3 regions of the Lysinibacillus sp. NPDC093210 genome follow, and region 1 is predicted to be linked to each of the others. Evidence: riboswitches for the same ligand, from Rfam matches in the RefSeq annotation. Region 1 holds a riboswitch; each other region holds the start of a gene.
What was found. A riboswitch is a leader RNA that binds a small molecule or an ion and turns the genes downstream of it on or off. The one in region 1 is predicted to bind thiamine pyrophosphate.
Positions count from the first base shown of each region.

Region 1 (3,286 bases):
TTTATTGCCTTTGATGATCGACCTTGGGAAATCATTGAAACTGGACCGCTTGGTAATAAAGAGGAAGCAGTCGATACGATTTTATCGGTGACTCCTGGTGGTGGTACGGAAATATATAGCTCACTTGCAGCAGCATATGATAGTTTGGCAGATTTAAAATTGCAGAGGAAGCATATTATTTTATTAACTGATGGACAGTCGCAATCAGGCAATTATGAGGATTTAATTGAAAATGGTAAGGAACAAGGAATTACACTTTCTACAGTGGCGATTGGACAAGATGCAGATGGCAACTTACTACAGTCATTAAGTGAAATGGGTAGTGGTCGTTTCTATGATGTCATTGATGAACAAACAATTCCTTCAATTTTATCACGTGAGACAGCAATGATTTCACGTACTTATATAGAAGACAATCCATTTTACCCTACAATTTATAATGCAGCTGGATGGAATGCACTCTTTGCAAATGGTGTGCCACAAATGAATGCATATATTGGTACGACAGCGAAGCAGGGAGCTGCTGTGATAGCTGAAAGCGAGAAGGAAGACCCTGTATTGGCACAATGGCAATATGGACTTGGTAAAACTTTTGCTTTCACATCAGATTCGACAGGGAAATGGGCTGGTGACTGGGCAAGGTGGCAAGAATGGGGATCATTTTGGCAAACTATCATTTCGCAAATGCTACCAAGTTATAATGATGTAGCCTATGATGTACGTCTTGATACAGATGGCTCATTTATCATCACGGACCCGACAAATGAAGCTGCATTTTTAGATATTGTCGCTGTCGATGAATCTGGCGAGGAGCTTGATTTGCAGCTTGAAACGATTTCTGCCTCGCAAGTACGTGCAGTTGTCAAAGCTAAACCAGGGTTGATTTTTTTCCGTATTGCTGACGAAGAGCAGGCCATTTACCAGGCTGGTCTAAGCGTACCGTACAGTGCAGAATATGAATTACGTCCCGTGAATGAAACACTTGTTGAGCAACTAACGATGCAAACTGGTGGCTCTGTCTTGAAAGAACCACAAGACGTGTTCCGTAAGTTCACTAACAAAGGAGCAGAGCGCCAAAATATTGCAACATGGTTACTATTAACAGGGATGCTATTATTCTTCGTAGATATTACGATTCGACGCTTTGGATGGAGCTTCATACCAAGGCATAAGCAAAAAGAAAAGTCTATAGAAGAAGCAACCGTACAGGCGGAGGACACGAACGTTGCACAGTTATTAAAAGGAATGAAAAAACGCTCTTAATCAAAAAGACGATGGCACATTGCTCAAAGCATGTGCCATCGTCTTTTTTATAAACAAAGCTATTTCGTAAAAAGAATATGCGATGCGGTTTTCCGTAGATTGCTAGCAATCAAAATACCAAGAAATGCCCCAATTAAACTAGATGTCAAAAATGCAGGCATAAAAAATAAAGCACCTACAGATGTTCCCATTAATAATTGCGCATATGGTACAGCGACTAATGAGGCAAGGATACCTGTGCCAAATACTTCACCAACACCAGCTAGCCAGTTGTTGCGACTGTATTTATAAGCAAAAGCTGCACATGCTGCCCCGATGACACTGCCTGGAATCGCCAAAAGAGAGCCTGTACCTGTTAATATACGAATCAATGCTGTAACTATAGCAACGATGATAGAAGGCATAGGACCTAATAAAATGGCACAGATGACATTGATCGCATGTTGTACAGGATAAGCACGAGCAATGCCAGTTGGAATGGAGACAAAAATAGAGCCTGCTACTGCAATAGCTACTAATAAAGCCATAGTAGTTAGTTTTCGAATAGACATGATAGTTACTCCTTTTAGTTTTGTGGGATGAATCGCCGATAGAACAAAGTGAACCGCCGGTGAAATGCTAGAAATCGCCGATAGGCATCCCGAAATCGCCGATAAAACCGGACAAATCGCCGGTAGTCCTCGCAAAATCGCCGTTAGCACTGTCTAATGAATACAAAAAAGCCGCTCCCTTGTACGAAAGGAAGCGGCCTTGCAATTTAAAATTACACGAAAGCAAGCGTCGCCACTTCCCTCCGCTAGTATGAACTAGATCAGGTTCAAAGGGTTCGTATATGAGTATATACGTCTCAGCCTTGTAAAGACTCCCCTAGTGGTGTTAAACGATTTAATTTTTCGATAATAAATGTACCATATTACAAATAATTGTCAATGGACTAATTTGAATCAGGTTGCATAAGATGCGGCGCCTTTTTCAATGTCCAAATGAGCGCTAGTAAGAAGCATGTCATTAAAATAATTGCCCCAAATATATACGGACTGTTCATATTCCAATCGAATAAAAGACCCGCAAGTGCAGGACCAATCATATTTCCAAGACTCATATAGGCATTGGTAAGTCCAGCCGCTAAACCTTGTTCATTGCCAGCAAGTTTAGAAATCAGTGTGTTGACGGCTGGGCGAATAAGTGTTGTTGCCGTTGAGAAAATCGTTGCGACAACTAAAATAAGTGCAAAGCCAGAAACAAATAATATTAGGAAAATAGCTACAGCAGCAATAAATAAATTGACTAATACAACTTTCATTTCCCCAAAGCGCTTAAAGAGTGGTGTGATGATGAACATCTGCACCACAACACCAAATGCACCACCTACAGTTAAAATTATCGCAATATCGGTAGGTGTATAGTTAAATTTGTCTGTCACAAATAATGATAATGTCGTTTGGAAATTGGCGATGCCGAACGAGAACACTAGCATAATAATCAACATGACAAAGTATGGCATTTGGACTGAACGTGCCATCTGCCTCACAAGATTATCTTGCTTTTGTGCTTTCTGAGCTGCACTTGGTTTTGTAGAAGGTAATAACAACAATGAAAGGATAGAGGCAATAATAGCTGCTCCTCCAGCCATAAAGAATGGGAAATGCAAACTAACTTTAGATAAGAATCCACCAATACCTGGTCCAATCATAAAACCAAGAGACATTGCGGCACCTAACATGCCCATTCCTTTACCTCGTTCTTCATACGTTGTGATATCTGCTACAAACGCCATAATTGGAGGTGCTACAAAGGCAGAACCTAAACCTCCTAAGAAACGAGCAACAAAAAGCATCCATACGTCTGTAGATAGCCCGAACGATATTTGCCCAATACCAGTTACAATCAGACCAAAAACAATCAAGTTTTTTCGACCATATCGATCCGAAAGATTCCCAGCAATTGGAGAAAAAATGAATTGTGCAAAGGCGAACGTTGCAATTAACATGCCAAGAACTTGTCCTGCTGCACCAAATATGTG
Region 1 covers NZ_JBIVOE010000002.1:590,000-593,285, reverse strand. Annotated here, with positions in the region: gene ACIP9C_RS08390 (VWA domain-containing protein) at 1-1,263, shown strand, start outside; gene thiW (energy coupling factor transporter S component ThiW) at 1,323-1,814, opposite strand; TPP riboswitch at 2,035-2,142, opposite strand; gene ACIP9C_RS08380 (MFS transporter) at 2,198-3,286, opposite strand, start outside.

Region 2 (3,286 bases), on a different contig from region 1:
CGCAAAGCTATGCAAAGGCATGTGCGGACTTTATTGATAAAGTAGAGGAAACGGCAAAGGAAATCCGTGTCCTTGAAAAAGAAGCAGGTCGTGTAAAAGAGCTTTACACAGTGTTGAATGGTCAAAATCCGAAAAAACTTTCCTTTGAGCGTTATATTCAAATAAATTATTTAGATAAAATCACTGCGGCAGCTAATATTCGTTTAGTCCATTTATCGAATGGACAGTTTGAACTGCGTCGTTCAGATCGGTTAGAGAAACATGCGAAGCAAAGTGGGCTTGGGTTGGATGTCTATGATGCGTATACAGATCAATTAAGAGATGTCAAAACATTATCAGGTGGGGAGAAGTTTAATGCATCACTAAGTCTTGCATTAGGTATGGCCGATGTAATTCAAAGCTTCCAAGGCAATATTCGTATCGAAACAATGTTTATTGACGAGGGCTTCGGTTCATTGGATGAGGAAGCGTTAAATAAAGCAATTGATACGCTAATTGATTTACAAGACTCTGGAAGAATGATTGGTGTTATTTCACATGTGGCCGAGTTAAAGGCTGCTATGCCGGCAGTATTACACGTTGAAAAAACGTTGAGCGGACATAGTACAACCCATTTTGAAGTAAAATAAGTGCCAGTCACTCAAACAATTCTGAATTTTCATAGCACTGCCAGTAGGGTTAGACAAACAAAAGTGCCAGTCACTCAAACAATTTATGCATAACAAAGTAAAAACCCACGAAGTCTCCTGCGGCATACAGAATGCTGCGCCGCAGGAAAGCCAAGTGGGTTTTTACGTTATAGGAGCCTATTGGCTATTATTTTTTGTGTGTCGTTACGTTTGGTGTTGTTCCTTTTTTTGCTGCGACCACTTTTTTGACAATAGGAATAACGATGGGCGCTAATTTTATAGCAGTTTTAACTACCTTCGATACTTTCATGAATACGACAGCTCCTTAGTACAAAATTTTAACGAATAACGCGTACAGCTTGAACAATATTCCAAATGACAATGCCTAATGAAACGAGTAAATAAATACCAAAAGATACAAACCATATGATAATAAATGTATTCCCATTAGACGAAGGATCAAACGTGTTTAATGACATAGTAGAAAATACAAAGACGATAAAGAAAATGATACCAAAGACAAATGGTATTAAATGAGAAATAAGTGCTTTGATGGAGTGTCTCTTGACATCACTATCTTTAGACACAAAATAAACGATTAACGGAACGATAAATGGTGCAAAAAAAATACTGAGATAACTAAAGGCAGATAAAATTTTTTGATTCTCCATAGTAGTCCCTCCTTTTTAATTATTTACGCATAGAAAACTCGAAAGTTTCAAAAAAATTAATGTTGAAAAGGTTGTAATTACAAAAGTGTTTGCGTACAATGAGGGTGTTCAACAAAAAAATAAGATGTAACGACCACAAGGGGAGCTGATGATGTCAGCTGAGACTGGGCACGTAATGCCTTTACTCTTCGAACCTGTAAGTTAACACTTGCGTAGGGATGTGGATAGAAACCGACACTTTTACGATGTGAGGCTCTGTCCTGGCATCGTTTTTTTATGCCGGATTGACATGCATCTCAAAATGATTTCTATTCCTGCTCTTGTATCCTACATCGGAACAAAGGAGAGAATAATAATATGGACAAAAAAAGATTACTCATGCTGGTGGAAATTGCAATTTTCGCAGCGGTAGGACTTGTACTCGATCAAGTTTCCTTTAAAGTATGGGCACAAGGTGGCTCGGTAAGCTTAGTAATGATACCAATCATCTTAATGGCATTTCGTTGGGGCCTCTTTGCTGGGCTAACAACAGGTTTACTGATTGGTGTTATGCAAACGATGTTTAACTCCTACATTGTGCATTGGCTTCAAGGATTACTAGATTACGGGGTAGCATTTACAGTAGTTGGGATAGCGGCAGTAGTACGCGAACCAGTATTTAAAGCGACAACAGCCTTAAACAAAAAGAAAATGGCCCTTTACATTGTAATCGGTACGGTGTTAGCAGGCTTCCTACGTTATTTAGCTCATACGTTTGCAGGTGCGGTATTTTTTGCAGAATATGCAGGCGAGCAAAACGCATGGATTTATTCAATCATTTACAATGGAACATACATGCTTCCAGCAACAATTTTAACAGCAATTGTTGCTGTGCTATTATTTACAGCGGCGCCACAATTAATGCAGCGGAAATCTTAAACACTATAAGAATGTCCTAAAAGTGAAAATAGTATGCTAAGTGTTACTTAGTATGCTATTTTTTTTATAATCTAAGGTCTCCACGTGATTGGGTTGCTATTTTTTAGACGAAGAACTTATAAAAAGGTCTGTTTTTTATTTACAAGGTACTTATGAAATAATGTTAGCATAGAATAATTAAAGCGTTTGGCGTTATGGACATATAAAGTTATGTTATATTAATGAATAGATATTAGATGAAAGGGACGTTAAAAATGATTGTAAAAACGCAAGAAGAAATTGAAGCCTTTAAAAAAATTGGTCGCATTTGTGCAGAAATTCGTGAGGCAATGAAGGCAGCTACAAAACCGGGTGTGACAACACTTGAATTAGATGAAATTGCAGGCAGCATGTTTGCTGAAGCAGGAGCTATTTCTGGTCCTAAAGGTGAATATGATTTCCCAGGATACACTTGTATTAGTGTCAATGAGGAAGTTGCCCACGGTATTCCAGGACAACGTGTTATACAAGAAGGGGATATTGTAAATATTGACGTATCCGGTTCTCTAAATGGCTATTTTGCAGATACTGGTATTTCATTTGTAGTAGGGGCAGGTTACGAGGATAAGGAAAAACTTTGCCGCGTAGCAAAAAGTGCCTTTGATCGCGCTATGACAAAAGTAAAAGCAGGTTCTAAATTAAACCAAATTGGGAAAGCTGTAGAGCGTGAAGCTTATGCAAATGATTTAACTGTTATTATGAATTTAACAGGTCATGGATTAGGTCGTTCATTACATGATGAGCCAAACCATATTTTAAATTATTACGATGCTTGGGATTCAACAATTATGAAAGAAGGTATGGTGCTAGCAGTTGAGCCGTTTATTTCTGCGAAAGCAGAACATATCGTTGAAGCTGGTGATGGCTGGACATTTGTTACACCTGACAAATCATTAGTTGCCCAAATTGAGCATTCTATTATTGTTACAAAAGACAAACCAATCATTTTAACTTCGTTAGATGAAGCATAAAATAGCCAAGTGATAAATAAGGCTAAATGAAAAACCTGCTTACCGATTTATTTTCGGT
Region 2 covers NZ_JBIVOE010000010.1:92,307-95,592, forward strand. Annotated here, with positions in the region: gene ACIP9C_RS20060 (AAA family ATPase) at 1-629, shown strand, start outside; gene ACIP9C_RS20065 (hypothetical protein) at 817-939, opposite strand; gene ACIP9C_RS20070 (magnetosome magnetite crystal formation protein family) at 968-1,300, opposite strand; TPP riboswitch at 1,429-1,536, shown strand; gene thiT (energy-coupled thiamine transporter ThiT) at 1,658-2,218, shown strand; gene map (type I methionyl aminopeptidase) at 2,473-3,228, shown strand; gene ACIP9C_RS20085 (hypothetical protein) at 3,276-3,286, opposite strand, start outside.
Region 2: it holds a riboswitch for thiamine pyrophosphate, as region 1 does, so the genes downstream of both, thiT (energy-coupled thiamine transporter ThiT) here and thiW (energy coupling factor transporter S component ThiW) in region 1, are expected to answer to the same signal.

Region 3 (3,286 bases), on a different contig from region 1:
ATTGAAAATGTTTCGCCATCTTCAAAAAATACATAATCCGTTGCAAAATTATCGTCATGTAAATGTCCACCTTTGATAATGACGCATTGAACACCTAATGTTAATAATGATTGTGCAGCTTGCTGAATGTCTGATAAATTGCGTATTTTTCTAGCAGTAAGTGTCTCTGCTTCTGGGATGTTAGGCGTTACGATTGTAGCAAGAGGTAATAAAGCTTTTTTTAATGCTTCAACTGCTTCTTGTTGTAATAAGTTTTCGCCACCTTTGGCAATCATCACAGGATCAACGATAAGCGGAATATTTAAATTAGACATAGCTCTTGCAATTGTATAAATAATATCAGAGGAAAAAAGCATTCCTGTTTTTACTGCACTAATTGAAAAATCATCCAGGAGTGAATGAAGTTGTTTATTTACAAAAACATGTTCAATTGGAAGTACACCGTTCACTCCTAAGGTGTTTTGTGCTGTTAAAGCTGTTATAACGGATGTCCCGAATACATCTAATTCCTGAAATGTTTTTAAATCAGCTTGGATACCAGCTCCACCACCACTATCTGAGCCAGCTATTGTTGTTACAATATGCATTATTTTTCACCGTCCTTCGATAAACGGTGTAACTCATTTAAGACCGATACTGCAAAATCGCCGTTATATGGCGCAGATGAGGCGGCATGTTCAGCAACTTTTTTATAGTTCGTTAATGTATTGCACAACTGAGAAAATGGCTTATTGCCTGCAATATAAGCTGCACAGCAAATGGCACTTAACAAACAACCAGTTCCTGTAACTTCGGTCATTCGAACATGTCCGCCAATAATCCATTGGGAATGCTCTCCATCAGTTATAAAATCTTTTTCACCAGTTACAATAACGATACAATTATATTTTTTAGAAATTTCTTTCGCTTTATCTTCAACTGAAATTAAACCGCTGCCACTATCTACTCCTTTTTGTTGCCAACGAACATCGGCGATAGCGGCAAGTTCACCGATATTACAACGAATAACAGCAAAATGAACGGCTTCTAATAGTTGCTGTACCGTTTGTTTACGTAAATTTGTTGCTCCAACACCAACTGGGTCCAAAATAACCGGTACACCTAGCGCGTTTGCCTTTTTTCCAGCAAGCAACATCGATTCTTTTGTACGGGTAGTAAGTGTGCCAATATTAATCAATAGGGCTGATGCAATCGATACCATCTCCTCAACTTCCAGAGATTCATCTGCCATTACAGGTGAAGCACCAATTGCTAATAAGCCGTTTGCTTGGAAATTTGCCACAACATAATTTGTAATACAATGAATGAGTGGCTGTTTTTTGCGAATCGTTTGAAAAATCATCGTAGTCCTCCTTTTTTGGATGGACGTAAGCATGCAAAAAAGCTCTTTTTCGTGCAAAGTATACACGTAAAAAGAGCTTATCATCAAGAAGAAGATGTGTGTTGCTCCCTACGTCAGTATTAACTAACAGGTTCAAAGGGTCAGGTTTTACCTTCTCAACTCACTACGAGTCCCCCTGCAATCATGAAGTTTTTAGTTGTCAAAAATGTAACATACCTATCCACAGTATTCAATAGCATTTTATCATTATCTGGAAAGCAGTGACTGATGCCATATAATAAACCATGATAATTGTCATGACTTTCTTAAAATAAGGTTCATCCATTGAAAATCATAAAAAATGAGTTTTATAATAAACCTAGCAATAAGGAGGAAGTTATTATGAAAAGACAGGATTTAATCGCACCAGAATGGTATAACATTGTTGAGGAGATTGAGAAGTATGCTCAGGACCCTACTAAAAATGCATTAATTGTTTATAACGATCACGAAGAAATTCAACACATTACATATGCAACTTTACTTGAAAAAGCAAATCAGGCGGCCCATGTATTTACTTCGCAAGGACTAACAAAAGGCGATGTGCTTTTAGTGATGGTTCCAAGATCTGTCGAGGCATATATCGTCTACATAGCGGCATTGAAAGCGGGCTTAACGATTATTCCTAGTTCAGAAATGTTGCGTACAAAGGATATTGAATATCGAATTACACATGCAAATGCAAAAGGAATAATTGCCTACGAGCCATATATTGAGCAATTTGACGAAGTAAAAAACTTAAAGGGTATTTTGCAATATGTTATTGGTCATGCTCATGCCCCATGGCAACCGTTGCTTGAAAAAATGGAGGAGCATCCTACAGACTATACGAATCCTACACCGACAAAAAGTACGGACAATGCTTTTTTAGCCTATACAAGTGGAACAACTGGCAATCCTAAGGCCGCTGTTCATACACATAGCTGGGGTTATGCTCATTTACGAACAACAGCACCGAATTGGTTAGGTGTTCAAGAAAATGATATAGTATGGGCTACTGCGGCACCTGGCTGGCAAAAATGGATTTGGAGTCCATTCCTAGCAACTTTAGGCAGTGGCGCTACAGCCTTTGTTTATAAAGGCAAGTTTGATGCATCAACTTATTTGTCATTGCTTGAAAAATTTAAAGTAAATGTATTATGTTGTACACCGACAGAGTATCGTTTTATGGCAGCACTCAATAATTTACAGGACTATAATTTAAGTGAAATTCGCCAAGCTGTTTCAGCGGGTGAACCACTGAATAGTGAAGTTGTAAAAGTGTTCTCAGAAACGTTTGATATCCAGGTTCGTGATGGTTACGGGCAAACGGAAAATACATTACTTGTTGGGACAATGGTTGGTATGGAAGCGCGCGTCGGCTCGATGGGTAAACCGACACCAGGAAATACAGTAGAAATAATCGATGACCTAGGACAACCTGTGTCGGAAGGTGTTGTTGGGGATATTGCAGTGCATCGAGAAACACCTGCACTCTTTAAAAAATATTTCCAAGATCCTGAACGCACGAACCTACAATTCCGCGGAGAATGGTATATAACTGGAGATCGTGCATATAAAGATGCTGATGGCTATTTTTGGTTTGAGGGTCGTGGAGATGATGTCATTATTTCTTCGGGCTACACAATAGGGCCATTTGAAGTAGAAGATGCATTAATGAAACATCCAACAGTAAAGGAAGCTGCTGTTGTTGCTAGTCCAGATGAAGTAAGAGGAAATATTGTTAAAGCATTTATAGTCCTTCGTGAAGATGAGACTGGGGATGAAACACTTATTAAAAAGTTACAAAACCATGTAAAATTAATGACTGCACCATATAAATATCCACGTGCGATTGAATTTGTAGAAGCGTTACCGAAGACTTCATCTGGTAAAATTCGTCGTGTCGAATTACGACAACAAGAA
Region 3 covers NZ_JBIVOE010000001.1:1,006,058-1,009,343, reverse strand. Annotated here, with positions in the region: gene thiD (bifunctional hydroxymethylpyrimidine kinase/phosphomethylpyrimidine kinase) at 1-587, opposite strand, end outside; gene thiM (hydroxyethylthiazole kinase) at 587-1,342, opposite strand; TPP riboswitch at 1,431-1,529, opposite strand; gene mbcS (acyl-CoA synthetase MbcS) at 1,724-3,286, shown strand, end outside.
Region 3: it holds a riboswitch for thiamine pyrophosphate, as region 1 does, so the genes downstream of both, thiM (hydroxyethylthiazole kinase) here and thiW (energy coupling factor transporter S component ThiW) in region 1, are expected to answer to the same signal.